3 regions of the Streptomyces sp. 63XJN7_1_ISO-PGPR-S23-121 genome follow, and region 1 is predicted to be linked to each of the others. Evidence: riboswitches for the same ligand, from Rfam matches in the RefSeq annotation. Region 1 holds a riboswitch; each other region holds the start of a gene.
The links. A riboswitch is a leader RNA that binds a small molecule or an ion and turns the genes downstream of it on or off. The one in region 1 is predicted to bind cobalamin.
Positions count from the first base shown of each region.

Region 2: linked by a shared signal. The riboswitch ahead of AC0VYN_RS09315 (energy-coupling factor ABC transporter permease) and the one ahead of AC0VYN_RS25930 (cobalamin biosynthesis protein) in region 1 are both predicted to bind cobalamin.
Region 3: linked by a shared signal. The riboswitch ahead of AC0VYN_RS05715 (ribonucleoside-diphosphate reductase subunit alpha) and the one ahead of AC0VYN_RS25930 (cobalamin biosynthesis protein) in region 1 are both predicted to bind cobalamin.

Region 1 covers NZ_CM149653.1:5,799,115-5,808,999, reverse strand. The annotation lists gene cobN (cobaltochelatase subunit CobN) at 1-1,614, opposite strand, end outside; gene AC0VYN_RS25935 (cobyric acid synthase) at 1,611-3,119, opposite strand; gene AC0VYN_RS25930 (cobalamin biosynthesis protein) at 3,116-4,081, opposite strand; cobalamin riboswitch at 4,188-4,335, opposite strand; gene AC0VYN_RS25925 (hypothetical protein) at 4,472-4,693, opposite strand; gene AC0VYN_RS25920 (inorganic phosphate transporter) at 4,725-5,978, opposite strand; partial or broken gene AC0VYN_RS25915 (class II aldolase/adducin family protein) at 6,215-6,887, shown strand; gene AC0VYN_RS25910 (alpha/beta hydrolase family protein) at 7,124-8,254, shown strand; gene AC0VYN_RS25905 (hypothetical protein) at 8,423-9,850, shown strand.
Region 2 covers NZ_CM149653.1:2,074,833-2,084,717, forward strand. The annotation lists gene AC0VYN_RS09300 (energy-coupling factor ABC transporter ATP-binding protein) at 1-694, opposite strand, end outside; gene cbiQ (cobalt ECF transporter T component CbiQ) at 691-1,440, opposite strand; gene AC0VYN_RS09310 (energy-coupling factor ABC transporter substrate-binding protein) at 1,441-1,782, opposite strand; gene AC0VYN_RS09315 (energy-coupling factor ABC transporter permease) at 1,779-2,474, opposite strand; cobalamin riboswitch at 2,505-2,688, opposite strand; gene AC0VYN_RS09320 (potassium channel family protein) at 2,810-3,316, opposite strand; gene AC0VYN_RS09325 (chloride channel protein) at 3,388-4,779, opposite strand; gene AC0VYN_RS09330 (FAD-binding and (Fe-S)-binding domain-containing protein) at 5,103-8,234, opposite strand; gene AC0VYN_RS09335 (cell division protein SepF) at 8,427-8,819, shown strand; gene AC0VYN_RS09340 (AAA family ATPase) at 9,013-9,885, shown strand, end outside.
Region 3 covers NZ_CM149653.1:1,220,134-1,230,018, forward strand. The annotation lists gene AC0VYN_RS05695 (bifunctional albaflavenone monooxygenase/terpene synthase) at 1-24, shown strand, start outside; gene AC0VYN_RS05700 (helix-turn-helix domain-containing protein) at 43-1,011, opposite strand; gene AC0VYN_RS05705 (hypothetical protein) at 1,104-1,364, shown strand; gene AC0VYN_RS05710 (ribonucleotide-diphosphate reductase subunit beta) at 1,277-2,299, opposite strand; gene AC0VYN_RS05715 (ribonucleoside-diphosphate reductase subunit alpha) at 2,299-4,680, opposite strand; cobalamin riboswitch at 4,805-4,944, opposite strand; gene AC0VYN_RS05720 (GNAT family N-acetyltransferase) at 4,997-5,503, opposite strand; gene mctP (monocarboxylate uptake permease MctP) at 5,574-7,202, opposite strand; gene AC0VYN_RS05730 (DUF3311 domain-containing protein) at 7,199-7,456, opposite strand; gene AC0VYN_RS05735 (GntR family transcriptional regulator) at 7,877-8,641, opposite strand; gene AC0VYN_RS05740 (extracellular solute-binding protein) at 9,095-9,885, shown strand, end outside.

The DNA.
Region 1 (9,885 bases):
GTAGATCAGCGGCAGGTCGCCCAGCACCGCGTCCGGCGCGCAGCCGGCGCTCAGTCCGAGGCCCTTGCCCGGCAGCCACTCCATCGTGCCGTGCTTGCCCATGTGCACGACCGCGTCGGCGCCGAAACCGTGCTCCAGCCAGCGGTAGGCCGCCAGGTAGTGGTGGGACGGCGGCATGTCGGGGTCGTGGTAGATCGCGATCGGGTTCTCCCCGAAGCCGCGCGGCGGCTGGATCATGACGACGACGTTCCCGAACTGGAGAGAGGCCAGCACGATGTCGTCCCCGTCGACGTACAGCGAGCCCGGCGGCTCGCCCCACGCCTCCCGCATCGCGTCCCGCAGCTCCGTGTCCAGCTTCTCGAACCAGGCCCGGTAGTCGGCCAGCGGCACCCGCGCGGGGGCGGCGGTGAGCTGGTCCTCCGTCAGCCACTCCACGTCGTGGCCGCCGGCCTCGATCAGCCGGTGGATCAGCTCGTCGCCGCCGGACGGGTAGTCGGTGAGCGAGTACCCCGCGTCCCGCAGCGCGTCCAGGACGCGGACCGCGGACGCCGGGGTGTCGAGCCCCACCGCGTTGCCCACCCGGGAGTGCTTGGTCGGGTACGCGGTGAAGACCAGCGCGAGCCTCTTGTCGGCGTTCGGCTTGTGCCTGAGTGCCGCGTGCCGTACGGCGATCCCGGCGACCCGCCCGGCCCGCTCGGGGTCGGCCGCGTAGACGGGCACGTCGTCGGGGCCCTGCTCCTTGAAGGAGAACGGCACGGTGACCAGGCGCCCGTCGAACTCCGGGATCGCCACCTGCATCGCCGCGTCCATCGGGGAGAGCGCCGCGTCGGACGCCTCCCAGGCGGCGCGCGACGAGGTGAGGCAGAGTCCCTGGAGCACCGGCACGTCCAGGTCGGCCAGCGCGCCGACGTCCCACGCCTCCTCGTCGCCGCCCGCCGACGCCTGCGAGGCGTGCGTGCCGCCCGCGGCGAGGACGGTGGCGACCAGGGCGTCGGCCCGGCCCAGCAGCTCGTACAGCCCCGCGTCCGCGCCGCGCAGCGAACCGCAGTACACGGGCAGCGCGTTGGCGCCGCGCGCCTCGATCGCGTCGCACAGCGTGTCCACGAAGGCGGTGTTGCCGCTGAGCTGGTGGGCGCGGTAGAAGAGCACGCCGACCGTCGGGCGGTCCTCCAGGACGGCCCGGGAGCCGTGGACGCCGTACTCCGGCATCTTCCGCGGCTCGTCGAAGCCCTCGCCGGTCAGCAGCACCGTGTCCGACAGGAACCGGGCGAGCTGGGTGAGGTTGGCGGGGCCGCCCTCGACCAGGTAGCGCAGCGCCTCCGCCACGACCCCGGCCGGCACCGACGACTCCGCCATCAGCTCCGCGTCCGGCACGGACTCGCCGCCGAGCAGCACGGTCGGGACGCCCGCGGCCTTCAGCGCGGCGAGCCCGTCCTCCCAGGCGCGCTTGCCGCCCAGCAGGCGTACGACGGCGACGTCGGCGCCCTCGACGAGGGCCGGCAGGTCCTCCCGGACGTCGACCCGGGTCGGGTTGCCGATCCGGTAGGCGGCGTCCGACGCGCGGGCCGCCAGCAGGTCCGTGTCGGCGGTCGACAACAACAACACTGTGCTCATGCGGGCGCTCCCGGTGGAATGAAGGGCAGTCCTTGCGGCGCGCCGGACTCGATGAGCCGCCACAGCGCGTCCGTGTCCGCGTGCTGTTCGATCAGGTCGCCGAGCCGGTCGAGCTGCTCCTCGCGCAGCGCGGCGAACGAGGTGTCGGGGGCCGGCACGAAGCGGCGGCCCGCGGCGGCGGCCACCTCGCGCAGGAAGGCCCGCCGGAAGCCGTCCGACTCCAGCGAGCCGTGCCAGTGCGTGCCCCAGGTCCGGCCGGCCCGGCAGCCGTCGAGGAAGGGGGTCCCGCCCGTCACCTCGGCGACCCCGTGGTGGATCTCGTACCCCTCGACGCGCTCGCCGAGGGCCTCGCCCACCGGCCGCGTGAGGGTCTTCTCGCGGGCGAACCGCACCCGCACGGGCAGCAGCCCGAGCCCGTCGACGTGCCCGGCGCGGGACTCGACCTCGTCCTCGATGTGCTCGCCGAGGAGCTGGAACCCGCCGCAGATGCCGAGCACCGGCCGGTCCTCGGCGGCCCGGCGCGCGATCGCGTCCGCCAGCCCCCGCTCCCGCAGCCACCGAAGCGCCCGGACGGTACCGCGCGTCCCCGGCACGATCACGAGGTCGGCGTCGGCCAGCTCCTCCGGCCGGTCCACGAAGCGCACCACGACACCGGGTTCGGCGGCGAGCGCGTCCACGTCCGTGAAGTTGGACATCAGCGGCACCGCGCAGACCGCGACCCGCAGCACGTCCTCGCCGACCGGCGGCGCGACCGTGGACTCCCGCACCGTCCCGCGCAATGAGACACGCAGCCCGTCCTCCTCGTCGATGCCGAGCCCGTGCCGGAAGGGCAGGACGCCGTACGTCCGCCGCCCGGTGAGGCCGTGCAGCATGTCGAGGCCGGGCTCCAGCAGCGACACGTCGCCGCGGAACTTGTTCACGAGGAACCCGGCGACCAGCGCCTGGTCCTCGGGCGACAGCAGGGCCACCGTGCCGAAGAAGGACGCGAAGACGCCCCCGCGGTCGATGTCGCCGACGACCAGGACCGGCAGACCGGCGCCCCGGGCGATCCCCATGTTCACGATGTCGGTCCGGCGCAGGTTGATCTCGGCCGGGCTGCCCGCTCCCTCGCAGATCACCGCGTCGTACGTGTCCCGCAGCCCGGCCAGGCAGTCGAGCACCGTGCCGAGCAGCTGCCGCTGCCGCCCGCCGTGGTAGCCGCGGGCGCTCATCTCCCCGACCGGCTTGCCGAGCAGCACGACCTGGCTGCTCCGCTCGCCGCCCGGCTTGAGCAGCACCGGGTTCATCAGCGCGGTCGGCTCGACGCGGCACGCCTGGGCCTGCATGGCCTGCGCACGCCCGATCTCGGCGCCCTCGCGGGTCACGAAGGAGTTGAGCGACATGTTCTGCGCCTTGAAGGGCGCCACCTTCACGCCCTGCCGCACCAGCCAGCGGCAGATCCCGGCGGTGACGACGCTCTTGCCGGCGTCGGAGGTGGTGCCGGCGACGAGGAGGCCACCGCTCATGACGTACGTCCCTTCCGGCCGGCCCCGCGGACGAGCAGCCGCGCGCCCGCGCACACGCCCAGCGCCAGCCAGCCCACGCGCCGGGACAGCCTCACCGCCCGCTCGATGTCACCGGATCCGGCCCGGACGGCGCGACCCGCCGCCCCGTTGAGGACGGGCCGGTGCTCCACCCGCCCGCCGTACGACAGGGTCCCGCCGAGCCGCACGCCCAGGGCCCCCGCGAAGGACGCCTCCACGGGCCCGGCGTTGGGGCTCGGGTGCTGTGCGGCGTCGGCCCGCCAGGCCCGTACGGCGCCCGCGGGGCTGCCGCCGGCCGCGGTGGTCAGGACGGCGGTCAGGCGGGCGCCCGGCCAGCCCGCGAGGTCGTCGAGCCGGGCCGAGGCCCAGCCGTACCGCCGGTAGCGGGGGGACCGGTGGCCGACCATGGCGTCCAGGGTGTTCACGGCCCGGAAGCCGAGCAGCCCCGGCACTCCGCCGAGCGCGCCCCACACCAGGGCGCCCACGACCGCGTCGGAGGTGTTCTCGGCGACGGACTCCACGACGGCCCGGGCGATCCCGTCGGCGTCCAGCGCCTGCGGGTCCCGTCCGCACAGGTGCGGCAGCCGGGCCCGGGCCCCCTCGACGTCCCCGGCCTCCAGGGCCCGGCCGACGGCGCGGGCCTCCCGGGCCAGCGAGGTCCCGCCCACGACGGCCCAGGTGGCGGCGCCGGTCAGCGCGACGGAGGCGGCGGGGGAGCGGCGGACGGCGCGCTCGGCGGCGGCCCCCAGGGCGACGGCGCCACCGGCGCACACGGCGGTGTGCAGCGCGCCCCAGCCCCGGTGGTCACGCCACAGCACCCGTTCCACGGCGCCGGCGGCACGGCCGAACACGGCGACCGGGTGTCCACGGCGCGGATCGCCGAGGAGGAGGTCGCCGAGGAGGCCGGCGGCGGCGCCGTACGCGAAGACGCGTTCGGCGCGCACGGCTCAGCCGGCCGCGGGAAGGGGAAGCGGAAGTGTGTCGCTGGTGAGCCCGGAACGGCAGCCGCGCATGGCGATATGTCCTCACTCAGGGTGTCCACGCCCTGGTTCGACGAAATCGGCGGTGAGAGTTCCTGGCTCCCGGGGCCGTACCTGCGTACTGCCCCGGTGACAGTGGCGGGACCGCGCCGGACTCGCACCGGCTTCCTCTCCTGCCGCCGTAATGGCTCCGGCAGTCCACCACGGCCCGCGAACACCCGTCAACTCGCTGTTGACCTGCGCCGGGGGAGTGTGCGAGAGCCCACACGCGGGTGGTGTGCGCCGGCGTGTGAAAAGCGCGGGGCGCGGGACGGTGGAGTCCGTCCCGCGCCCCGCACGGTGTGCGCCCTGTGGTCAGGCGACGATCAGATAGATCCCGTACGCCACCGCCGCCGCGCAGGAAGCGAAGCACGCGTAGGCGCCGGTGACCGCGAGCGCCGCGGACCCGCCCCGGGCGGCGGCCCGCTCCTGGCGGGAGAGGCCGACGATGCCGAGGGTGAACAGGGCCACCAGAGCCACGGTGGCCACGAGACTGACCCCGAAGACGGAGCCGAGGGCTGCCCAGTCGATAGACATGGTTCTCTTCCTTCGTACCCGGGACGCGGGCTCAGACGGTGGTGGCGGCCGACGGGGCCTTGGAGTCGGTGCCGGCCTGGGCCGGGAAGGACGCCGCGAGGGCGTCGGACGCGGTGCCCGCGGGCGGCGGGACGACGGCGGCGATCGCCGTGGTCACCACGCCGGCCGGCTCGCGCTCCGGCTCGTCGCCGCCGTTGACGTTGGTGTGGTCGACGACCTCGCGCCGGGAGATCCGCCAGATCGCGAAGCTGGAGGCGACGAGGAAGGCCGCGACGAGCGCCGTGCCCCAGTCGCCGAAGCCGCAGACCCACTCGGCGAGCGCGGCGACCAGGGCCGCGGCCGGCAGGGTGAGGCCCCACGCGACGAACATGCGGGTGGCCGTCGACCAGCGCACCACGCCGCCCTTGCGGCCGAGGCCCGCGCCCATGACCGCGCCGGAGACCGAGTGCGTGGTGGAGAGGGAGAAGCCGAGGTGGGAGGAGGCCAGGATGACCGTGGCGGCGCTGGTCTGGGCGGCGAAGCCCTGCTGCGGCTGGAGGTCGGTCAGGCCCTTGCCCATGGTGCGGATGATGCGCCAGCCGCCGAGGTAGGTGCCGAGCGCGATGGCCAGGCCCGCGGACAGGATGACCCACACGGGCGGGTTCGAGCCGGGGGCGAGGGAGCCGCCCGCGATCAGGGCGAGGGTGATGATGCCCATCGTCTTCTGGGCGTCGTTGGTGCCGTGGGCGAGCGAGACCAGGCCGGCCGAGGCGATCTGCCCGGCGCGGTAGCCCTTCTCCGCGGCCCTGCCGTCGGCCTTGCGGCCGAGCGAGTACGTCAGCCGGGAGGCGAGCATCGCCGCGACACCCGCGACGATCGGGGCGGCGACGGCCGGCAGGAGCACCTTGGTGACGAGGACGTCGCCGTGGACGGCGCCGATGCCCGCCGAGGCGACGGCGGCGCCGATCAGGCCGCCCATGAGGGCGTGCGAGGAACTGGACGGGAGTCCGACCAGCCAGGTCAGCAGGTTCCAGAGGATCGCGCCGACCAACGCGGCGAAGATGACCTCGGGACGGATGCCGGTCTCGTCGACGAGACCCTTGGAGATCGTGTTGGCGACCTCCACCGAGAGAAAGGCGCCCACAAGGTTCAGCACGGCGGACATGGCCACCGCGACCTTGGGTTTGAGCGCACCGGTCGAAATGGTCGTTGCCATCGCGTTCGCGGTGTCGTGGAAACCGTTCGTGAAATCGAACGCGAGTGCGGTTACCACCACAATCGCGAGGATCAGCGAGAAGCTTTCCATTTACCCAGGCAATCGTTCGAGGTCATTGGCGCGTCGAACGTAGGCAACCAGAGTGAACGGAAGGTGAACTGGACCGGGCGTCATGGTGACCGGAAACGGGGTCGTGACCTCCGTGAACGCCTGCGCTGCGTACCCGCGCCGACGCTCTCCGGAGACGTGCCTGGCAGGATCGCCGCGAGGCGCCGGACCACGGCGCGGCGAGGGGCGTGCGGGACGCCCGACGGGAGGCGTGGACTGTGACGGAGTCGAAGGCCGGAGAGGTGTCCGCGGAGGAGTCCGGGGCGTGGGAGGCGCTCGTCGCTACGGCCCGGCGGACGGTGTCCGACGGGCTGGTGGTCGGCACCTCCGGCAACGTCTCGGTGCGGGTCGGCGACACGGTGCTGGTCACCCCGTCGGGCGTGCCCTACGACCGGCTGGCCCCCGGCGACGTGACCGGCGTCGCCCTGGACGGCCGGCAGGTGCTGGGCACGCTGGTCCCCACCAGCGAGCTGCCCATGCACCTCGCCGTGTACCGCACCACCGGCGCCCGGGCCGTCGTCCACACCCACGCCGTGCACGCGACGGCCGTCTCCCTGCTCGTCCCCGAGCTTCCCGCTGGTCCACTACATGGCCGCCGCGCTCGGCGGCCCCGTCAGGGTCGCCCCCTACGCGGCCTACGGCACCGACGAACTCGCCCGCCACATGCTGGCCGCCCTCGCCGGCCGCACCGGCTGCCTCCTGCGCAACCACGGCACGGTCACCTACGGCGCCACCCTCGACCAGGCCTACGACCGCACCGCCCAGCTGGAGTGGATGTGCCGCCTGTGGCTCACGGCCTCCTCGGTCCCCGGCCGCACCCCGTCCCTGCTGACACCGGCCCAGCTGGACGAGGTGACGGAACGCCTGCACGGCTACGGCCAGCCGACCTGACCGGCACGTTCCGCCGGGCGACGGCCCGCAGCGAGCTGCGAGGCGGGACGGGAGTTGCCTGTCGCAGGGCACCCGCGGGCCGGCCGGGTCCCGCTGACGGGGGCCGGAGAGGTTACCGGGCGGCTTCCGGGGTACCGGCAGTCGAGCCGGCCCATGGCACCGGGCCCGGCCGGGCGCCGTCACTCCGTGTCGTCCGCCCGCTGGCCGCCCACGGACCCCACCGGGAGACTGGCCCCATGCGCACTGTCACAGCAACGGCCGCCGCAGTCACCGCAGCCCTGGCGGCGGCCGGCGCAGCGAGCGTCGCCGCCGGCCGCCTGGCCAGCGACGCCGCGCTCAAGGCGCCCCCCGGCCGCCCCCTGCCCACCGAACCCCGGCTCACCGTGCACGGGACCGCCGCCGGGCAGATCACCCTCACCCGGGACCTCGCCGCGCTCCGCCCCGGCCGCTACGGCCTCGCGGGCGACGCGTCCCACGCCGTCGTCGGCCCGGTGCTCGACGGCGCCCAGCACGGCGCCGACACCGTCGTACGCCGCCTCGAAGGCGTCACCCACGGCTCCTTCGACGCCGGCGACCGGGCCTGGTTCACCCCCAACCTGTACGTCGGCACCCCCGGCACCGCCCTCGGCCTGGACTACACCGACGTCGACGTCCCCGGCGAACTCGGCCCGCTCCCGGCCTGGTTCGTGACCGGCGCCCGCCCCACCTGGATCATCGCCGTGCACGGCCTCGGAGCCACCCGCGAGCACGCCCTGAACCTCATGGCGCCCCTGCACGAACGGCACGTCCCGGTGCTGGTCCCCACCCACCGCGGCGACGCCGGCGCCCCGCCCTCGCCGGACGGCCTGCACCACTTCGGCGAGACCGAGTGGCACGACGTGGACGCCGCCGTCCACTACGCCCTCGGCCACGGTGCCCGCCAGGTCGTCATGCTCGGCTGGTCCACCGGCGCCACCATGGCCCTGCGCACCGCCGCGCGCTCCGCCGCCCGCGACCGCATCGCGGGGCTCGTCCTGGACTCCCCGGTCCTCAGCTGGGAGACCACCCTGCGCGCCCTGGCCGCCGCCCGCCGCACGCCCGGCGTACTGCTGCCGCTCGCGGTCCGCGCCGCGCAGGGCCGCGCCGGACTGCACGCCGACGGCGGCGCCGAACGGGCCGGACACGAGGCCCTCTCGGTGCCGACCCTGGTCTTCCACGGCCCCGACGACACGGTCGCCCCCTGGCGGTTCACCCGCCGCTTCGCCGACGCCCACCCCCGGCTCGTCTCCCTCCACACCGTCGAGGGCGCCCCGCACGGCGCCATGTGGAACGTCGACCCGGACGCCTACCAGGAGACCCTCCGCCGCTTCATGACCCCCCTGGTGTGACCCCGGCGGGCCCCGCCCCGCCGCGCGCCGCTCAGGTTCCGTTCAGGGCCGTACCCATGGCCGGATCCACCGCCCGGGCCGCCTGCCGAGGCCCCGCACAGACCCTCCTCGCCACCACCCCGGGCATTCCGTTTGGGTTTTCGGACCGTCAACCGGAAGACTGCACCCGTGACGTCCCGTATCCCGCGCGACTCCAGGCTTCGACTCGTCCGTCCGCGACCCCTGGCCGACGCCCCCAGAGCGATCAACCAGCGGCGCGCGCACCGCGCCGCACCGCGCCCCCCGGAGGGCACACCGGCCCGCTCGGAACTGGCCCGAATGGCGCGTTCCGGCCTGGCCGGCGCCGCCCGCATCGCCCGCTGGGCCGACGCCGCCCTCGGCCCCGGCCGCGGCAGCGCGACCGCCGACGGCAAGGCCACCCTCTCCGACGCGACCGCCGAACACGCGGCCCGCGAACTGGGCCTGACCCCGGCCGAGGTCCGCGCCGACTGGGACACCGCCCGCCTCGCCGGGCTGGTCGAGGTCCACGGCGACACCGCCCGCCCCGGCTGGCGCCTGCGCGCCTGGAACCGCGACGACAGCGCTGTACTGCGCGGCTGGGTCGCCCTCTTCGACGCCTGGTCGCTCGCCCACCCGGAGCCCGACGGGCAGGAGCCCGCCGCCGTCGCCGAGGTCGTCTCCGCGATGCCGCAGGTGCTCTCCTTCCTCCAGCTCTCCGCCGGACCGGTGCCCGTCGCACAGCTCCTCGACCTGCTGGAGCAGCGCGTCACCGAACTGCGCACCGAGCGCTGCGAGGTCCCCTACGGCCCCCGGCTCGAACCGGGCACCCCCGATGCCCCGCAGCCCCCGCAGGCCGCGGACGGCACCGACGGCACCCCCCTCGCCCCCCTGCTCGACTGGGCCCTGCACGCCCTGTCCTCCGTCGGCGCCCTCACCTGCGGCGACGGCCAGGCCACCCTCACACCGCTGGGCAGCTGGGCGGTCTGGGTCAAGCTGGAGCAGATCTGCGTGGCCGCGCAGAGCCCCGCCGGGAACATCGAGCAGTCGGCCGAGGCCATGCTCCGCGGCTGCGGCCGGCTCCGCCCCAACGCGGCCCGCGCCGAGTACCGCGCCTGGCTCGCCGCCCGCCCCGTCGGCAGCGCCGTCACCGAGCTGCTCGCCGCCGCCCGCGGCGAGGACGCCCTGCTGCGCGGCCTCGCCTTCGAGGCGCTGCGCGTCGTCGGCGCCCCCGCCGAGCCCGACGTCCGCGCCGTGCTCGGCGAGCCCACGCTGCGCCCGTACGCCCTGCTGTGGCTGGCCGAGCACGACGGCGCCGACCCCGAGGACGCCCACGAGGTCCTCACCCGCCAGGAGGCCACCTGGCTGTGGGTCGACACGGCCGCCGCCGTCGCCGACCACGGCGAGGCCCCGCTGCTGGTGCGGCACCTGGAGTCCGCCGTGCAGCCCACCGTCCCGGCCCTCCTCGACGAGGTCCGCGCCGTCGGGCACCCGCGCACCGTGCAGGTCCTGGTCGCCCTCGCCGCGGCCCACCCCGACCCGGCCCTGGCCAAGGCCGTCCGCCGGGCCGCGTTCCAGGTGCACACCGGGGGCAGCTGACCGGAGACCGGCCGGCGGACGTCAGCCGACGGCGG
Region 2 (9,885 bases), 3.7 Mb from region 1:
GCGTCGGCGCCGTGGGGCCGGTGTGCACCCCGGACGGGGTGAGCAGGGCGGCGTCGTCGGACCAGCGCAGCGCGAGATCCACGTCGTGGGTCGCCATCACCACCGTGGTGCCGCCCGCCCGCAGCCGGTCGAGGGTGTCGAGCAGCCGCTCCTGCCCGTCCGGGTCGAGCCCGGCGGTCGGCTCGTCGAGGATCAGCACCCGGGGGCGCATCGCGACCGCGCCGGCGATCGCGGCCCGCTTGCGCTGCCCGTACGACAGCAGGTGCGTGGGCCGGTCGGCCAGCCCGGCGATGTCCAGCGCGGCGAGCGCCTCCCCGACCCGGGAGCGGACCTCCGGATCCGGCAGCCCGAGGTTCAGCGGCCCGAACGACACGTCCTGGGCGACGGACGCGGCGAACAACTGGTCGTCCGGGTCCTGCACCACCAGCTGCACGGTGGTCCGCAACCGGGTCAGCCCGGCCCGGTCGTACGTCACGGGCCGCCCGTCGACCGTCAACCGCCCGGCGCCCGGCCGCAGTCCGCCGCTGAGCAGCCGCATCAGCGTCGTCTTGCCGCTGCCGTTGCGGCCCAGCAGCGCGAGCGCGCGCCCCTCGCGCACCTCGAAGTCCAGGCCGGTCAGCACCTGAGGCCCCTCCTCGTACCCGAAGGACACACCTCGCAGGGCGACGAGGGCCGGTTCGGTGGGCTCGTTCACGTCAACGGCCTTTCCAGTACGAAGGTGAGCACGGCCAGCGCCGCCAGCAGCACGACGCTCGCCGCCGTGAACGGCACGGAGACCCGGGCCTCGGGCACCAGGACGCGCAGCGTGCCGTCGTAGCCGCGCCCGGCGAGCCCGGCCTGCAGCCGCGTCGCCCTGTCGAAGGCCCGCACGAACGCCGTGGCGCCGAGCCCGCCGAGCGAACGCCAGGCCGCGGCCCGGGTGGTGTGCCCCAGCCGCGCGGCCTGCGCCTCGCGGATCCGGCGCACGGAGTCCAGCAGCAGGAAACTCATGCGGTAGGTCACCAGCGCCACGTCCACCACCGGCGCGGGCACCCCGGCCCGCACCAGCCGGGGCAGCAGGTCGGACATCGGCGTGGTGAACGCGAACAGCAGCACCCCGAGGGAGGCCGCCGACGTGCGCAGCAGCAGCTCCCCGGCGCGCACCGCGCCGCCGTCCGCCGCGCCCACGAAGCCGCCCGGGCCCCCGACCCGCACCAGCAGCGGCAGGGCACCGGTCACGCAGAACCCCAGCGGCACCCGGTACGCCCGCCACAGCCGCCGCCGGGGCACGCCCGCCGGGCCGAGCAGCACCGCCAGCGCCGCGACCAGGACCAGCGCCGCGCCCGGCCAGGGCGGCAGCGAGATCGCGAGCACGGTCAGACCCAGCCCGAGCACCGCCTTGTCCACCGGGTGCCGGTGGCGCCACCGGCTGCTGTGCGCCGCCGCGTCGATCGGCAGCACTCAGTCCCCTTCGGGCGCGTTCGCGTCCTGCCGGGCGGCCGCCCGCTCCTCGCCCTGCCGCCGGCCCCGGCGCAGACCGAAGTAGTAGGCCAGCACCCCCGCGCCGAGCGCCGCCTGCGCGGCGAACAGCGCGGACTCGATCTCCCCGGACGGCGGCTCGTACAGCGGCGAGAACCACGGCTCGTAGTCCGGCTCGATCTCCGTGATGGCCGTCTCCGCCTCGGCGTCGGCCCCGGTGAACGGCTTCTCCTTGTGGTCGCCGAGACCGAGCGCCAGCGGCAGCACCGCCAGCGCGGCCACGGCGAGCAGCAGCAGGAGGTTGATCTTCGTGTTGCGGTTCATCGGACGACGGCCTCCTCACGCTCGCCGGCCTTCGCCGGCAGCACGCGCAGACGGGTCAGCTCTCCCTTGCTGGACTGCACCAGAAGCCGCATCACGACCACCGTGAGCAGGCCCTCGCTCACCGCGAGCGGGACCTGTGTGACGGCGAAGATGGATCCGAACTTGCCGAGCGCGCCCAGGAACCCGCTGGCCGGGTCGGGGAAGGCCAGCGCGAGCTGCACGCTGGTGACGCAGTAGGTGGACAGGTCGGCGACGAACGCCGCGCAGAACACCGTGACCATCAGCGGCGCCCCGTACCGGCGCAGCAGGCGGTAGGTGCCGTAGCCCGCCCAGGGGCCGGCGATCGCCATCGAGAAGGCGTTGGCGCCGAGCGTGGTCAGCCCGCCGTGGGCGAGCAGCAGTGCCTGGAAGAGCAGGGTGATCGTGCCCAGGACCGCCATGACGGGCGGCCGGAACAGGACGGCGCCCAGACCGGTCCCGGTGGGGTGCGAACAACTCCCGGTGACGGAGGGCAGTTTCAGGGCCGACAGCACGAACGTGAAGGCTCCGGACGCCCCGAGCAGCAGCGTGCTCTCGGGATGCTCCCTGACCTCACGGGTGAGTGACCGTACTCCGTGGACGACGAACGGCGCGGACGCGACACTCCAGGCGATCGCGTGCGCCGGAGGCAGAAAGCCCTCGGCTATGTGCATGGCTCAGCAGACCCTCTCCAGCACCTCGTGGATGGACGACGCGCCTTGGCCGGTCTCCTGGCTGACGGGTACCACCGCCCGAACTCCGCCTTCCCGGGTCACAAGGACCCAGTGGCTGCCCGCGAGGGCCGGAGCCGGACTTCCCGATCACAGTGGCGAGGGCCGCACCGGTACTTCACCGGATTTCCCGTTCACCAAGGCGTGGCGACAGTAGTGCGCCCACGAGGGTGGTGACAAGCGGGCCTCCCGGCGGCCGGCCCCGGGGGCCGCGGGGACTTCCGCGCCGGCACCGCGTCGTACGGGGCCGCGCGCCCTCGCCCGGCGTGGCGAAGATCTCAGCCCGAGGTGCCCTTGCCGTCGGGGGCGCCGCCGTCGGTGTCCCGGACCACCCGGGAACGCAGCTGCTGGCCCAGCGCCGTCCCCGCGGCGGTGAGGAAGACGAAGCTGTAGACGATCTGCAGGATCGTCACGAGCCGCGCCGTCTGGCCCCGCGGGGTGATGTCCCCGTATCCGACCGTGGCCAGGGTGACGACGGTGAAGTACAGGGAGTCGACCCGGGTGTGCAGCCCGTCGAACGCACCGGGCTGCTTGGCCAGGAGGTAGTAGGCCGCGGCGAAGACGTGCACCGACAGCAGGATCAGCAGGGAGATGGCCACGCCGGGGTGGGTGTCCGTGCGGCCGGTGAGGACGTGGCGGATCTGCCGCAGCAGCAGTACGGCCACGGCCGCCAGGCCCAGAGCGAACAACAGCCAGCTCAGGACCGGATGACGGGGGCCCAGCCGGTCGAGGGGCAGCAGGAAGTAGGCGGCGACCAGGGCCACGACCGCACCGGCCCTCGTCACCCAGGGACGCGCCGAACGCCAGGAGGCACCGGCCCCGGTCCGGTGCGCCCGCCCGCCGCCCCCGCGTCCGGTCACCGCTCCGGCCCCGGCCGGGGACGCGACTGCGTCCCCGCCCCCGCCGGAGGCCCGGGCTCCGGCGGGCTCCGGCGGACCGCCTGGGCGACGACGAAGGCGACCACCGACGAAATGACGATCAGCGGCATCTGCTCGTGCGCGTCCGCGCCCATCAGCAGTACCGCGAGCACCGAACTGGCCAGTGGCAGCCCCGTCACCGCGGCCATGGCGGCGGGCATGCCGAGGGCGAGGGCCGGGGTCACGCCGAAGCCGGGCAGACCGGAGCAGGCCATGGCCGTGGCCGCGCCCAGCAGCAGGGAGGGGAAGATCGGACCCCCGCGCAGACTGCCCAGTGCGATGCCCCACGCCAGCCCCTTGCAGACGACGAGCGCGACCAGCGCGCCCACGGACCAGGCGTGCGGATGCGCGGCGAGCTGGGCGAGGGCGGCCTGCCCCGACAACGCCGCCTCCGCCGGCGAACGGCCGGTGATCAGGGCGTACGCGGTGATGCAGACGCCGACCGCCGTGGCGCACAGGACGGTGCGGACGGCAGTGCGGTGCTCCGCCCAGGCCCTGGTGCGGCGGCCGAGCGCGCGGGCCAGCGTGACCAGCACCGCGATCAGCGCCGCCGTCGGGATGCCCCACAGGAAGTCACCGGCGTCGGGGTCGGTGCCCGGCGGCACGTCGGGCAGCGACAACGCGCCGATGGTCAGGCCGGTCCACTGCCCGAAGCCGGTGAAGACCAGGGCTCCCGTCGCGCTGGCCAGCAGACAGGGCAGCAGCAGGGCGACCATCCGGGTGCCGGCCAGCCCGGCGCCCTCCAGGAGCAGGACGGCCGCCGCCACCGGGCCGCCGAGGATGGTGGAGATCGCGGCGGTGGAGCCGGCCGTCGCCAGGATCGCGCCCGCCTTCGGATCCGCGCGCGCACCGACCCGCCGCACCGCGAGCAGGGCGAGACCGCTGCCGACGGCCATCAGGGGTGCCTCGGGGCCCAGGACCACACCGAGCGGCAGGGTGGCCAGCGCGGCCAGGACGGCACCGGGCAGCGCCTCCGGCCCGACCGGCGCCTGGCCCAGGCCGTTCACCGGCACGTGCCCTCCGCCGCCCGGCATCCGGGTCACGATCGGCGCCAGGATCAGCCCCGCCAGCACCAGCGCGGGCAGCGGCCACCACCAGGGCGGGGTGGCGTACCCGGCGGCCTTCGGCAGCGACGTCCACACCCAGTGCTGGAGCTCGTGCTGGAGGCCGACGAAGAAGAAGCAGGCCAGCGCGATGGGAATGCCGATCAGCACGCACAGCAGCAACAGCAGCAGGTAGCCGGGGCTGAGCAGGGTGCCGCGCAGGGACTGCTCGGCCCGGTCCGGGGCGGCGTTCTCCGGTGCGGCGGCCCGACCCTCCGGCGCCGTCACGGGGCCGTCCGGCGCGGTCCCGGCACGGGCCCGGCGGGCGGCGGCAGGGGCTGAGTCGTCACGGGCCCTCCCCATGAAGCATGGTCCGCCCACCTCCCGGCGCGGACCGGCGGCCCGTCGCGCGTACGTGTGCATCGTGTGCGCTTCAGTTAACGCGAGACCGCACCGCACCGCATGCCACGCACCGCCCTCCGGGTCGCCACCGCCCCGGGCACCACTCCGCCGCCCTCTTCCGGTCCTCCGTCCGGCGGGCCGCCGGCCGTGGGTGCGCCCGCCGGGGCAGGGGAGGGCCCGCGTCTCCCCGGGCGACGGCGCGCCGGCGTTCAGCGGCGCCGCAGCCGGCGGGCCAGCACGGTCGCCGTGCCGGCGGCGGCCAGTCCGGTGACCGCGAGGGTCAGCGCCCGCGCCCGGCGGCCGGGCGGTGCGGGGCGCACGTCCGGTCCGGTGCCGTACGCGCTGCCCGGCACGCCGGCGTCCCCCGCGGGGCCGGGCAGTGCCGAGGCCAGCAGCTCCGCGAGGTGCACGCCCTCGTGCCCGCCGCTGTCGAACTCGTGGATCTGGGTGCGGCAGCTGAAGCCGTCGGCGAGCACGACGGTCGCCTCGTCCTCCTCCCGCAGCCGCGGCAGCAGCACCCGCTCCGCGCAGGCCTCGCTGACGTCCAGATGACCGCGCTCGAAGCCGAAGTTGCCGGCCAGTCCGCAGCAGCCGGAGTCCAGCCGCTCGGCGTCCACGCCGGCCCGGCGGAGCAGTTCGCGGTCGGCGTCCCAGCCCATCACCGCGTGCTGGTGGCAGTGCACCTGCGCCAGCGCCTTCGCGGACCGCTCGGGCACCCGCGGCGGCTCGTAGCCGGGGGAGTGCCCGGTCAGCAGCTCCGAAAGCGTGACCGTCCGCTCGGCCAGCCGGCGCACGTCCTGGTCGCCGGGGAACAGCTCCGCCGCGTCCGCCCGGAACACGGCCGTGCAGCTCGGCTCCAGGGCCACCACCAGACCGCCCGCCCGCACGTGCGGGGCCAGTCCGCGCACGGTCCGGGCGAGGACCCGCTCCGCCGTGCCGAGCTGCCCGGTGGAGATCCAGGTCAGCCCGCAGCACAGCGGCTCGGCCGGCAGCTCCACCCGCCAGCCCGCGTGCTCCAGCACCCGCACGGCCGCCCGGCCGACGTGCGGGTGGAAGTGGTTGGTGAAGGTGTCCGGCCACAGCAGCACGGTGCCGCGCCGCCCGTCGCCCTCCGGCTCGTGCCCGGCGAACCACTGCTCGAACGTCTGCGCGGCGAACAGCGGCACCTCCCGGTCCGACACGCCCGCGACGGCCACGGCGGCCCGGGACAGCACGGGCGTGTGCGTGAGCGCGTTGACGACCGGTCCGAGCCGGGTGCGGGCGACGACCCGCGCGAGCGCCGGCAGCCAGCCCATCGACCAGTCGGAACGGGGCCTGCGCCAGGGCCGGCGCGCGTAGTGATGGGACAGGAACTCCGCCTTGTACGTGGCCATGTCCACGTCCGCCGGACAGTCCTTCTTGCAGCCCTTGCAGGCCAGGCACAGATCGAGGGCGTCCTTGACCGCCTCCGAGCGCCAGCCGTCCCGGACCGCCGCGTCCCCGTGCCCGTCGAGCATCTCGAACAGCAGCCGCGCCCGGCCCCGCGTGGAGTGCTCCTCCTCCCGCGTGACCTGGTACGACGGGCACATCACCGTGCCCTCACTGGTGTGCTGGCGGCACTTGCCGACGCCGACGCACCGGTTGGCGGCCTGGGAGAACGAGCCGCCGTCGTGCGGGAACCGGAAGTGCAGGTCGCGGGGCTCGTAGGGGGCCCAGCGCGCACCGAGCCGCAGGTTCTCGTCGAGCCCGTGCGGCGCCACGACCTTCCCGGGGTTCATCCGGTCCAGCGGGTCGAAGACGGCCTTGAGCCGCCCGAACGCCTCCACCAGCTCGTCGCCGAACATGCGCGGCAGCAGCTCGCCCCGGCTCTGCCCGTCCCCGTGCTCCCCGGACAGCGATCCGCCGAACTCCACGACCAGGTCGGCGGCCCGCTCCATGAACCGGCGGTACGCCGCCACCCCGTCGGCGGTGTACAGGCCGAACGGGATACGGGTGTGCACACAGCCCTGCCCGAAGTGGCCGTACAGGCTGGGCCCGGTGTCGCCGAGGTAGCCGAACTCCTCGAACAGGGCCCGCAGCCGGCGCAGGTAGCCGCCCAGCTTCTCCGGCGCCACCGCCGAGTCCTCCCAGCCCTCGAAGGTGTCGTGCCTGCCCGGGACGTGGGCGGTGGCGCCGAGGCCGGCCTCGCGGACCTGCCACAGGTCCTGCTCGTGCGCCGGGTCGTCCATGAACGCGCAGTCGGCGTCGTGCTCCGAGCGGTGCACCGCCTCCAGCATCCGGTGCGCACGCGCGTCCGCCTCCTCGGCGGTGTCGGCGCCGAACTGCACCATCAGGAACGCGTTCCCGTCGGGCATCCGGGCCAGCGACTCCGGGTTGAGGCCCTTGATCCGCTCGTCGCGCACCAGCCGGGCGTCGACGCCCTCCAGGGCGATCGGCTCGTGCGGCAGCAGGTCGGGCACCGCGTCGGCGGCCAGCTCGATGCTGTCGAAGCCCAGCACCACCAGCGTGCGTTCCTTCACCACCGGCACCAGTTCCAGCTCCGCCCGCAGGACGGTGACCAGTGTCGACTCGCTGCCCACCAGCAGTCCGGCGACGTCGAAGCCGTGCTCCGGCAGCAGGGAGTCCAGGTTGTAGCCCGACACCCGGCGCGGGATGTCCGGGAACCGGCGGCGGATCTCGTCGGCGTAGGTGTCGCGCAGGGCCCGCAGCCGCCGGTACACCGTCGCCCGCAGGTCGCCCTGCCGCTCGATCGCGGCGTACTCCTCGTCACCGGTCTCCCCGCACCAGAAGCGGGTGCCGTCGTAGAGCAGCACCTCCAGGCGGGCGATGTTGTCGACGACCTTGCCGTGCGCCTGTGCGGTGGCCCCGCAGGAGTTGTTGCCGATCATGCCGCCGATGGTGCAGTTGGCGTGGGTGGCGGGCTCGGGCCCGAAGCGCAGGCCGTGCGGGGCGAGCCGGCGGTTGAGGTCGTCCAGCACGATGCCGGGCTGGACGACACAGGTGCGCGCGCCGGGGTCCACGGACTCCACGCGGGTGCAGTACTTCGACCAGTCGAGCACCACGCCGGCGTTGGTGCACTGCCCGGCCAGGCTGGTCCCGCCGCCCCGCGACAGCACCGGCGCGCCGAACTCCCGGGCCACGGCCACCGCTTCGGCGCCCGCCTCGGGGGTACGCGGGACCACCACGCCGATCGGCGTCTGCCGGAAGTTCGACGCGTCCGTCGAGTACGCGGCCCGGCTGCCCGCGTCGAACCTGACCTCGCCGTCGACCCGATCGCGCAGCGCCGCCCGCAGCCCGGCCGTGTCGACCGGTGGCGGCGCTCCGTCCCGGACGACGGGTTCGGGCAGGTCCAGTGCGCCCATGGGTCCTCCTCGGCGAGATGTACGGTGCGACTCACGGCCTGCCGCGGGTACCCCGCCGCACGTCACGGCAACCTCCGGGTGGCGGTGGGCGTCCGGAAGGACGCGGTCCGTGTCGTTGTTGGGCCGAACGGGTGAGTTGACGTAAGAATTGGCTGGTGCACGCATTGAAGGCGAGTGGAATCGGGGGAGCCGGTGAACAGCTACGACGTCACCGATGAACAGTGGGAAGGGCTCGCCCAGGTCGTTCCGTTGCGCGGGCGCGACGCCTGGCCGTCGGCGGTCGGCCATCGCGCGCTGCCGGAGGCGGAGACGGAGGCACGCCGGCGCTTCGTCGTCCTGCGGGTCAACGTCTTCGCGGACGCCCGCGAGGTCGCCGAGACGCTGATGGCCGGCATTCCGGTGCTCCTGGACCTGACCAACGCCGAGACCGAGGTCGCCAAGCGGGTGCTGGACTTCAGCACGGGCGTCGTCTTCGGCCTGGCCAGCGGTATGCACCGGGTCGACCGCAACGTGTTCCTGCTGACACCGGCGGGGACCGAGGTGAACGGCCTCATGGAGGGCGCGGCCGGGGTCCCGGGGATGTGACGGCGGTGGGCCCCCGCACCCTCGGGGGCCCACCGCGCACCACCCACCGCCCCGCCCACCGCGCACCACCCACGCCCCGCGCGCCGGAGACGGACGCCCCCGGGGCACGGACACCCCGCTCGCGCCCCTCGATCGTAGGAACGCCGGCCAGGCGGAACGGTTCCGCGTGCGGGCGGCGCCCTACGGTCCGCACATGGCCGTGTCACCCCCGTCGACGGCGTCAGCGTCGACGGCCTCCCCAGCCCCCGCCCCGTCGCACCCGGACCGACCGTGCGTCACGGAGCTGCGGCTGTCCGCCTTCGCCCGGCACCGGCGTGCCCGGATCCCGCTCGCGCCCCTCACCCTGCTCGCCGGGCCCAGCGGCTGCGGCAAGACCAGCGCGCTGCGCGCGTACGAGGCGCTCGCCCGGCTCGGCGGCGGCGCGGAGCTCGGCACGGTCTTCCCCGACCCGGTCGCGTGCGTCCCCGAGCGGGCCCGGCCCGACGCCCAGCGGCGCCGCGGCTTCCGCATCGGCTGCACGGTCGACGGCCCCGAGGGCCCGGTGAGCCTCGACGTGGCCGTGCAGGCGGAGCCCGAACTGCGCATCGTGGGGGAGCGGCTGACGGCCGGCGGACTCGTCCTGCTGGAGACCGCCCTGCGCGACCCCGGCCGGCGCGTCGTGCAGGCCGCCTGGCACACGGCCGGGTCGGCGCCGGTCACCCGCGCCCCGCTGCCCGACGACCGGCTCGGCACCCCGCTGCTCCCGCTCCGCGTGGCCGGCAAGACGGACGGACAGCGCAGGGTGCTCGCGGCGGCCGAGCAGACGGTGGTCGCCCTGCGCTCCGTCTTCGCCTGCGACCCGCGCCCCGCCAGGATGCGCGCGCCCGTGCCCAGCGGTGCCGGACGGCTGCTCGGCGGCTGCGACAACCTCGCCGACGTCCTGTGGCGCACCCGGACCGAGTGCGGCCGGCGGCACGCCCAGTTCGTCGCCGCCGTACGGGCCGGATGCGCGGGCCCGGTCGAGGACGTCCTGGCCGAACCGGCCGCCGGCGGTGCGGTCCGCGCGCTGCTGGACCGGGGCGACGGC
Region 3 (9,885 bases), 4.6 Mb from region 1:
CTGGTCAGGCCCGTAGCGAGGTGAGTGCCGCGGCGGCGCGGCTCAGGCGGCGGCCTCGGAGCCCCGGAAGGTGCGCCGGTAGGCGTGCGGGGTGGTGCCGAGAGCCCTGACGAACTGGTGCCTCAGGGCCGCCGCCGTACCGAAGCCGGTGCGCCGGGCCACCGTGTCCATCGTCTCGTCCGTCGCTTCCAGCAGCCGCTGGGCCAGCAGCACGCGCTGGCGCAGGATCCAGCGGTAGGGCGTCGTGCCCGTCTCCTGCTGGAAGCGGCGGGCGAAGGTGCGCGGGGACATGAGCGCCCGGGCCGCGAGCTGCTCGACGGCGACCTCCTGGTCGAGGTGCTGCTCCATCCATGCCAGCACCTCGCCTACGGTGTCGCAGGAGGAGCGCGGCAGCGGCCGCTCGATGTACTGCGCCTGACCGCCGTCCCGGTGCGGCGGTACGACCATGCGCCGGGCGATCTTGTTGGCGACCTCCGGCCCCTGCTCCTTGCGCACGATGTGCAGACAGGCGTCGATCCCGGCGGCCGTGCCGGCGGAGGTGATCACCGGGTCCTCGTCGACGTAGAGCACGTCCGCCTCGACCCGTGCCCCCGGGTGCCGCCGGGCCAGCTCGTCGGCGTGGTGCCAGTGCACCGCGCACCGCCGCCCCTCCAGCAGCCCCGCGGCACCGAGCACGAAGACCCCCGAGCACACGCTCAGCACCCGCGTCCCCCGGTCCACGGCCCGCCGCAGGGCGTCCAGCAGCGCGGGCGGATACTCCCGGCGCGTGAAGTCGCTCCCGGCCGGCACGGTGATCAGGTCCGCCTCGTCCAGCCGGTCGAGCCCGTACGGCGTCGACACGGTGAGCCCTCCGACGTGGGTGCGCAGCGTCGGGCCCTCCGCGGACACCACCGCGAAGTCGTACCGGGGAAGCCCGTCGTCGCTGCGGTCGATGCCGAACACCTCGCACACGACGCCGAGTTCGAAGGGATGCGCGCCGTCCAGCAGAACGGCGGCCACGTTCTTCAGCATGCTGACAGTGTGCCCCGGAAGTGGCAGGAAATCGAGGCCCTGCGGCAGTCCTGCCACTCCCGGTAAGGAGTCCGAGGCGTGACAGTAGTGACATGACCGCAGACCAGACAGAAGCCCTGATCGGAATGCTCGCGACCTTCGGACTCCTGGTCCTCATGGTCCTCCCCTCGGTGTTCGGCATCGTGCGCGACCGGCGCGTCGACCGTCAGCTCAGGGAGGCCCGGAGGGACCAGGAGACCCGGGAGACCATCCGGAAGGAGACGCCTCAGAAGTCCTCGGACAGGTCGACGGTGCCCTCCACCGCCACCTGGTACGCCGAGGGGCGCCGCTCGAAGAAGTTGGTCAGCTCCTGAACCCCCTGGAGCTCCATGAAGGAGAAGGGGTTCTCGGAGCCGTACACCGGGGCGAAGCCGAGGCGCGTCAGGCGCTGGTCGGCCACGCACTCCAGGTACTGCCGCATCGAGTCGGTGTTCATGCCCGGGAGGCCGTCACCGCACAGGTCGCGCGCGAACTGCAGCTCGGCCTCGACGGCCTCCCGCAGCATGTCGGTGACCTGCCGGCGCAGCTCGTCGTCGAAGAGGTCCGGCTCCTCCTTGCGGACGGTGTCGACCACGTCGAAGGCGAAGGACATGTGCATCGTCTCGTCGCGGAACACCCAGTTGGTGCCGGTGGCCAGGCCGTGCAGCAGGCCCCGGCTGCGGAACCAGTACACGTAGGCGAAGGCGCCGTAGAAGAACAGGCCCTCGATGCACGCGGCGAAGCAGATGAGGTTGAGCAGGAAGCGGCGGCGGTCGGCCCTGGTCTCCAGGCGGTCGATCGACTCGACCGAGTCCATCCACCGGAAGCAGAACTCGGCCTTCTCGCGGATCGAGGGGATGTTCTCCACGGCCGCGAAGGCGGCGGCACGGTCGTCCGGGTCGGGCAGATAGGTGTCCAGCAGCGTCAGGTAGAACTGGACGTGGACGGCCTCCTCGAAGAGCTGCCGGCTCAGGTACAGCCGCGCCTCGGGGGAGTTGATGTGCTTGTAGAGGGTCAGCACCAGGTTGTTAGCGACGATGGAGTCGCCCGTCGCGAAGAAGGCCACCAGCCGTCCGATGAGGTGCTGCTCCTCGGGGCTGAGCTTCGCGAGGTCGGCGACGTCCGAGTGGAGGTCGACCTCCTCGACGTGCCAGGTGTTCTTGATGGCGTCGCGGTAGCGCTCGTAGAAGTCCGGGTAGCGCATGGGGCGCAGGGTCAGTTCGAAGCCCGGGTCGAGCAGGTTCTTCACGGCGGGGGTCTCGGTGGTCATTACTGGCAGGCCTCGCAGGACTCGGGGTTTTCCAGGGAGCAGGCGACCGCTTCGGGGTCCGGGGCGGCCTGCACGGGCACGGTGGCCCGGCCGGCGGCGCGCGCGATCCGGGTCGCCGGGCGGGAACGCAGGTAGTACGTGGTCTTCAGGCCCTGCTTCCAGGCGTAGGCGTACATCGAGGACAGCTTCCCGATGGTCGGCGTCTCCAGGAACAGGTTCAGCGACTGGGCCTGGTCGAGGTACGGGGTACGGGCGGCGGCCATGTCGATGAGGGCGCGCTGCGGGATCTCCCACGCGGTGCGGTACAGCGCGCGCACGTCCTCGGGGATCCACGCGAAGCCCTGCACCGAGCCGTTCGCCTCGCGCAGCGCCTCGCGGGTGCGGGCGTCCCACACGCCGAGCCGCTTGAGGTCGTCGACCAGGTACGAGTTGACCTGCAGGAACTCCCCGGACAGCGTCTCGCGCTTGAACAGGTTGGACACCTGCGGCTCGATGCACTCGTAGACGCCCGCGATGGAGGCGATCGTGGCGGTCGGCGCGATGGCGAGGAGCAGCGAGTTGCGCAGCCCGGTCGTCGCGATACGCGTCCGCAGCGCCGCCCAGCGCTCCGGCCAGGCCGTCCGCACGTCGTAGTGGTCGGGGTGCAGCACGCCCCGGGCGGTGCGGGTCTTCTCCCAGGCCGGCAGCGGGCCGTTGCGCTCGGCGAGGTCGGCGGACGTCTCGTACGCGGCGAGCATGATCCGCTCGGCGATGCGCGTGGACAGGGCCCTGGCCTCGGCGGAGTCGAAGGGCAGGCGCAGCCGGAAGAAGACGTCCTGCAGGCCCATCGCGCCGAGGCCGACCGGGCGCCAGCGGGCGTTGGAGCGGCCCGCCTGCTCGGTCGGGTAGAAGTTGATGTCGACAACCCGGTCCAGGAAGGTGACCGCGGTGCGGACGGTGGCGTCCAGCCGCTCCCAGTCGATGTCGCCGCCGGTCACGAAGGCGCCGAGGTTGACCGACCCGAGGTTGCAGACCGCCGTCTCCCCGTCGTCCGTGACCTCCAGGATCTCCGTGCAGAGGTTGGAGGAGTGCACGACGTGGCCCGGCTCGGCGGTCTGGTTGGCGGTGCGGTTGGCGGTGTCCTTGAAGGTCATCCAGCCGTTGCCGGTCTGTGCGAGGGTGCGCATCATGCGGCCGTACAGCTCGCGGGCCGGGAGGGTCTTCCTGGCCAGGCCCTTCGCCTCGGCCTCCCGGTAGGCCGCGTCGAACTCCGCGCCCCACAGGTCGGCCAGCTCCGGCACGTCCGAGGGCGAGAACAGCGACCACGGCCCGTCCGCGTCCACCCGGCGCATGAACTCGTCCGGGATCCAGTGCGCGAGGTTCAGGTTGTGCGTGCGCCGGGCGTCCTCGCCGGTGTTGTCCCGCAGCTCCAGGAACTCCTCGATGTCGGCGTGCCAGGTCTCCAGGTAGACCGCCGCCGCGCCCTTGCGCCGGCCGCCCTGGTTCACCGCGGCGACCGAGGCGTCCAGCGTCTTCAGGAACGGGACGATGCCGTTGGAGTGCCCGTTGGTGCCGCGGATCAGTGAACCCCGGGCGCGGACGCGGGAGTAGGCGATGCCGATGCCGCCGGCGTGCTTGGACAGGCGCGCGACCTGGTGGAGGCGGTCGTAGAGGGAGTCCAGCTCGTCCAGGGGGGAGTCGAGGAGGTAGCAGGACGACATCTGGGCGTGCCGGGTGCCGGAGTTGAAGAGGGTGGGGGAGGAGGGCAGGTAGTCCAGGCGGCTCATCAGCCCGTACAGCGCGGCGACCTCGTCCACCGACCGGTCGGTGTCGTCCTCGGCGAGTCCGGCGGCCACGCGCAGCAGGAAGTGCTGGGGCGTCTCGACGACCTTGCGGGTGAGCGGGTGCCGGAGCAGATAGCGGCTGTACAGCGTGCGCAGCCCGAAGTAGCCGAAGCGGTCGTCGGCGGCCGGGTCGGTCAGCGCGTCCAGGCGGGCCGCGTGCAGCCGGACGAACCCGGCCGTGCGGTCGGCGATCAGGCCCTCGCGGTGGCCGGTCGCGACGGACTCGGTGAAGGAGGTGACGCCCTGGGAGGCGGCCTCGGCGCGGATGCCGAGGGTCAGCAGCCGGGCGGCCAGCCGGGAGTAGACCGGGTCCTCCGAGATCAGACCGGCCGCGGCCTCCGTGGCGAGCTCCCGCAGTTCCGCCTCGTCGGCCCGCGCGGACCGGCCGCGCAGTGCGGCGGCGGCGACCCGGCCGGGGTCGGCGTCGGGGAGGTCGGCGGTGAGGCCGGTCAGGGTCCGCAGCAGGGCGGCACCGGGTCCGTCGGGTTCCTCGGTCACGGGGATCGCAGAAGCCGTCGCAGCGGACACTGAGGCCGGGTCGGCTGGCGCGATGGTCACGTGGGGCACTCCCTCGCTCGGCACGGGGCCAGGCGGAGGGCAGGGGGCAGCTCACGAGCGCGCGCGGCGTCGCGTCCACCGGCCCATTCCGCGAGGCCCGGACGTCATGGCACCCGGACCGGGACGGCCGGGCGCACTGTCGGCAGGTCCTCGGACTCGAGCCCGTGGCGCTCACGCGGATACGCGAACACACACGAGTACACCGTTGCGGGACAGTTCCGGATTCACACCGGATTCCCCTGCGGCGACAGCGAGCATGAGCATACATCTTGTGCCGGGTTCCGCGAGCACCCCCAGATGTTGTGCCGCGCCGGTGTCAGAGCGTCAGTTGGTAGGTGAGCAGCGTGATGTCGTCGAGCCCCGGCACGGGGTTCCAGTCCCGCTCGGGCGTGCGGACGAAGCCCAGGCGTTCGTAGAGCCGGTGGGCGGTGCGCATCGTCCGCTGCGTCGACAGCACGACGCGTGCGCAGCCCCCGACGGCCCGGGCGCGGTCGACGCACGACCGCACGAGGGCCTCGCCGACGCCGCGTCCCCGCGCCTCGTGGTGGACGGCGAGCATGCGTATCTCGGCCTCGCCGGGCCGGGCGATGTCGGCCATGGGGCCGCCGGACGGCACGAAGGTCACGCCGCCGAGGATCCGCCCGTCCGCTGCGGCGGCGAGCACCTGGGCCGCCGCGGCCCGCTTGGCGACGTCCCGCAGCTCGCCGAGGTAGGAATCGCTCTCCCCGAAGTCGAGCAGTCCGTCGTCGAGATAGGCGCGGGCGGTGATGTCGCCGAGGGCCCGGTACTCGTCGGGTGACGCCTGTCTGATCACGAAGTCCATGGGCCGAGTGTGCCCCACGGGTACGACGACGGGCCGCCGGATTTCTCCGGCGGCCCGTCGGATCGGGGGATCAGTGCGAGGTGCCCGCGGTGGCCGGGGGCAGCTCCGTCTGGACGCCCGGGTCGCCCGCGTCCGCCGTGTAGTCGCCCGGCCGGGTCTCGTCGACGCCCTCGGGTGCCTTGACGGCCTTCAGGACGAAGGTCAGGACCACGGTGACCAGGACGTTCAGCACGAAGGCGGTGAGGCCGATGTAGCCGATCTCGCCGATGCCCGGGATCTCCTTCGAGGACCCGCCGAAGTGCGCCTGCGTCGGCGAGGCGACCCCGTAGGCGGCGGCCGTGCCGTAGACCATGCCGACCGCCCAGCCGCCGAGCAGGGCCCAGCGGTGGAACCAGCGGGTGAACAGACCGCCCACCAGGGCCGGGAAGGTCTGCAGGATCCAGATGCCGCCGAGCAGCTGGAAGTTGATCGCGACGGTCTTGTCCATGCCGAGGACGAAGATCAGCGCGCCCACCTTCACCAGCAGCGACACCAGCTTGGAGACCTTCGTCTCCTGTTCCGGGGTGGCGTCGGGCTTGATGAAGTCCTTGTAGATGTTGCGGGTGAAGAGGTTCGCGGCCGCGATCGACATGATCGCCGCCGGCACCAGGGCGCCGATGCCGATCGCCGCGAAGGCCACGCCCGCGAACCAGTCCGGGAACATGTCCTCGAACAGCTGCGGGATCGCCAGCTGGCCGTTGTCCACCTTGACGCCGGCCGCGATCGCCATGAAGCCCAGCAGCGCGAGCAGGCCGAGCATCAGGGAGTACAGCGGCAGGATCGTGGTGTTGCGGCGGATCACCTCACGGCTGCGGGAGGACAGCGTCGCGGTGATCGAGTGCGGGTACATGAAGAGCGCGAGCGCCGAGCCGAGCGCCAGCGTGGCGTACGTCCACTGGCTCGCCTCGCCCGGCACCACCGCGCCGCGCGGCTTCCCGGTGGCCTCGTTGGTCTGGCCGAACGCCTCGCCCGCCTTGGCGAAGATGTCGTCGAAGCCGCCGAGCTTGATCGGGATGTAGATGATCGCCACGGCGATCACGATGTAGATCAGCGTGTCCTTCACGAACGCGATCAGCGCGGGGGCGCGCAGACCCGACGAGTAGGTGTACGCCGCCAGCACACCGAAGGCGATCAGCAGCGGCAGGTCCTTGACGAACCAGTTGGTGTCCTCCCCGCCGCCGACGCCCATCACGTCGAGCACGGCCTGGATGCCGACCAGCTGGAGCGCGATGTACGGCATCGTGGCGAGGATGCCGGTGACGGCGACCGCCAGCGACAGGCCCTTCGAACCGAACCGGCCGCGCACGAAGTCCGAGGTCGTCACGTACCCGTGCTTGTGGGAGACCGACCACAGGCGGGGCAGGAAGGTGAAGATCAGCGGGTAGACCAGGATCGTGTACGGCACCGCGAAGAAGCCGGACGCGCCGGCCGCGTAGATCGCCGCCGGGACGGCCACGAAGGTGTACGCCGTGTAGAGGTCGCCGCCCAGCAGGAACCAGGTGACCCAGGTGCCGAACGAGCGGCCGCCGAGGCCCCACTCGTCGAGGCTGTGCTCGTTCTCGGCCTTGCGCCAGCGGGCGGCCAGGAAGCCCATCGCGGTGACGAGCACGAAGAAGAGGATGAAGACGGCGAGTGCGACGCCGTTCACGCCGTCGTTCACTTGGTCCCGCCTTCCCGGCGGGCGCGCTGGTCACGCTGCCAGAGCTTGTACGCCGTCACCGTGAGCAGGGTGGAGATCAGCACCCATGCCATCTGGTACCAGTAGAAGAACGGGATGCCGATGAGGGCGGGGTCCGTCTTGGCGTACGACCCGACCCACAGCATGGCGACGAACGGTGCGACAAGACAGAGGCCGATGACGACGCGCACCGGCGTCACCGTCGGCCCTCTGTTCACTTCCGGGGCTTGCGACATGCGGTGGCTCCGTCCCCTCGCTGATCACCTGGTGCAGTGCGCACGAAAATGTAGGTGACGGCGTCTGGAAAGCGGAAGACCTCGTCCGTATATCGGTCCTCAACCGCAACGTCGCACGCCACGCGGCCGGGGCGGCTCCTGGAGCCTGTCGTCCGGATCACGCCGGCGTCGCGGGGCGTGGCACGCCCGGGACGCACCGGCTCTCTCAGCCGGCCTGACCCGAACGACGGACCCCAGGGGGTGTCGTTCGGATCTTGCCGGGGTCGCGGGGTCCGGCACGCGCATCTGCGGCGTTGTCGTCGGTTGCCAGGGCTCCGCCCTGGCGCCCTCCTCCGCCTTGCATCTGCACGCACCAGACCCCGCTCGGGTCGGTCTGCAAGGCACCGTTGCCTGGAGTCGTCCTGATCCAAACGACACCCCCTAGTCCTGGGGGCGCTTCAGCCTGGCCACGAACTTGTAGCGGTCGCCGCGGTAGACCGACCGCACCCACTCCACCGGCTGGCCCGTGCGGTCCAGCGAGTGCCGGGAGAGCATCAGCATCGGCAGGCCGACGTCGGTGCCGAGCAGGCCGGCCTCGCGCGGGGTGGCCAGCGAGGTCTCGATGGTCTCCTCGGCCTCGGCGAGATGGACGTCGTACACCTCGGCGAGGGCGGTGTAGAGGGAGGTGTACTTCACCAGCGACCTGCGCAGGGCGGGGAAGCGCTTCGCCGACAGATGGGTCGTCTCGATGGCCATGGGCTCGGCGTTGGCCATGCGCAGCCGCTCGATGCGCAGCACCCGCCCGCCCGCCGTGATGTCCAGCAGCCCGGCGAGGCGTTCGTCGGCGGTGATGTAGCCGATGTCCAGCAGCTGCGAGGTGGGTTCGAGGCCCTGGGCCCGCATGTCCTCGGTGTACGAGGTGAGTTGCAACGCCTGCGACACCTTGGGCTTGGCGACGAAGGTGCCCTTGCCCTGGATGCGCTCGAGGCGGCCCTCGACGACCAGCTCCTGCAGGGCCTGGCGCACGGTCGTGCGCGAGGTGTCGAACTCGGCGGCCAGCGTGCGCTCGGGCGGGACCGGCGTGCCCGGCGCCTGCGTCCGGGTCATGTCGAGCAGGTGCTTCTTCAGTCGGTAGTACTTGGGCACGCGCGCGGTACGGACGGTCGCCCCACCCTCGTTCTCCGCACTGCTGACCTCGGTGCTCATGCTCTGCCTTCCCGGCTCCGGGTGCCGAAGCGACCGACATCCCCTGTCGGCCACGGCTCACATCGTGGCACGGGTTCGTGCCGGGAGGATCCCGCACGCTCCGTGATCCCTTCTGTATACCTCCGAGGTTCCCGTTGGTCTAGTCCACCGCGCCGTCCGAGGCGGCTGGTACGCGCCGCCGGGCCGGTGGCGGCACCTCTTCCGGCGGCGGTGGTACACCCGGCGCCGGTCCGTCCGATGTGTCGCTTGCGCAATGAAAGGTCCCTGCATATCTCGGTCGCATCACGGACGCCCGGAGGGCGCTTGAACACCCTTGACAGCCCTATTGGTCTGGGCCAAGCTCCCCCTACTGGTCTACACCATTGGTCCAGGTCCCGGCCCCATGGGCGGTCCGCGTCGACGAGCAACCGCGGGGAGGCAGGGGGGTTTTGTGGCATCCCTGAGGAGGGTGGCGTGAAGCGCAAGCTGATAGCCGCGATCGGTATCGCGGGCATGATGGTCTCGATCGCGGCGTGCGGGGGCGACGACGGCGGCGACGACGGCAAGAAGGCCGGGGCGGACGGCTACGCCGGCCAGACGCTGACCGTGTGGGTGATGGACGGCTCCTCGCCCGACCAGTGGCAGGCGGACCTCGCCAAGGAGTTCGAGGCGAAGACCAAGGCCAAGGTCAAGTTCGAGATCCAGAAGTGGAACGGTATCCAGCAGAAGCTGACCACCGCCCTCTCCGAGGAGAACCCGCCCGACGTCTTCGAGATCGGCAACACCCAGACCCCGGCCTACGCCAAGACCGGCGGCCTGGCGGACCTGGGCGACCTCAAGAGCGGGCTCGGCGCCGACTGGTCCGAGTCCCTCAACGAGTCCGCGGTCTTCGACGGCAAGCAGTACGCCGCCCCGTGGTTCGTGGTCAACCGCGTGGTCGTCTACAACAAGAAGATCTGGGCGGACGCGGGCATCAAGGACACGCCCAAGACCCGCGACGAGTTCTACGACGACCTCAAGACGATCGGCGAGAAGACCGACGCCGAGCCGATCTACCTGCCCGGCCAGAACTGGTACCACTTCGTGGGCCTGGCCGTCGGTGAGGGCGCCGAGCTGGTCAAGAAGGACGGCGACAAGTACGTCTCCAACCTGGCCGACCCGAAGATCGCCGCGGCCACCGAGACCTACAAGAAGTTCCAGGCCCTCTCCAAGGCCCCCAAGGACAAGGACGAGGCCACCCCGCAGCAGGGCGAGATCTTCGCCAA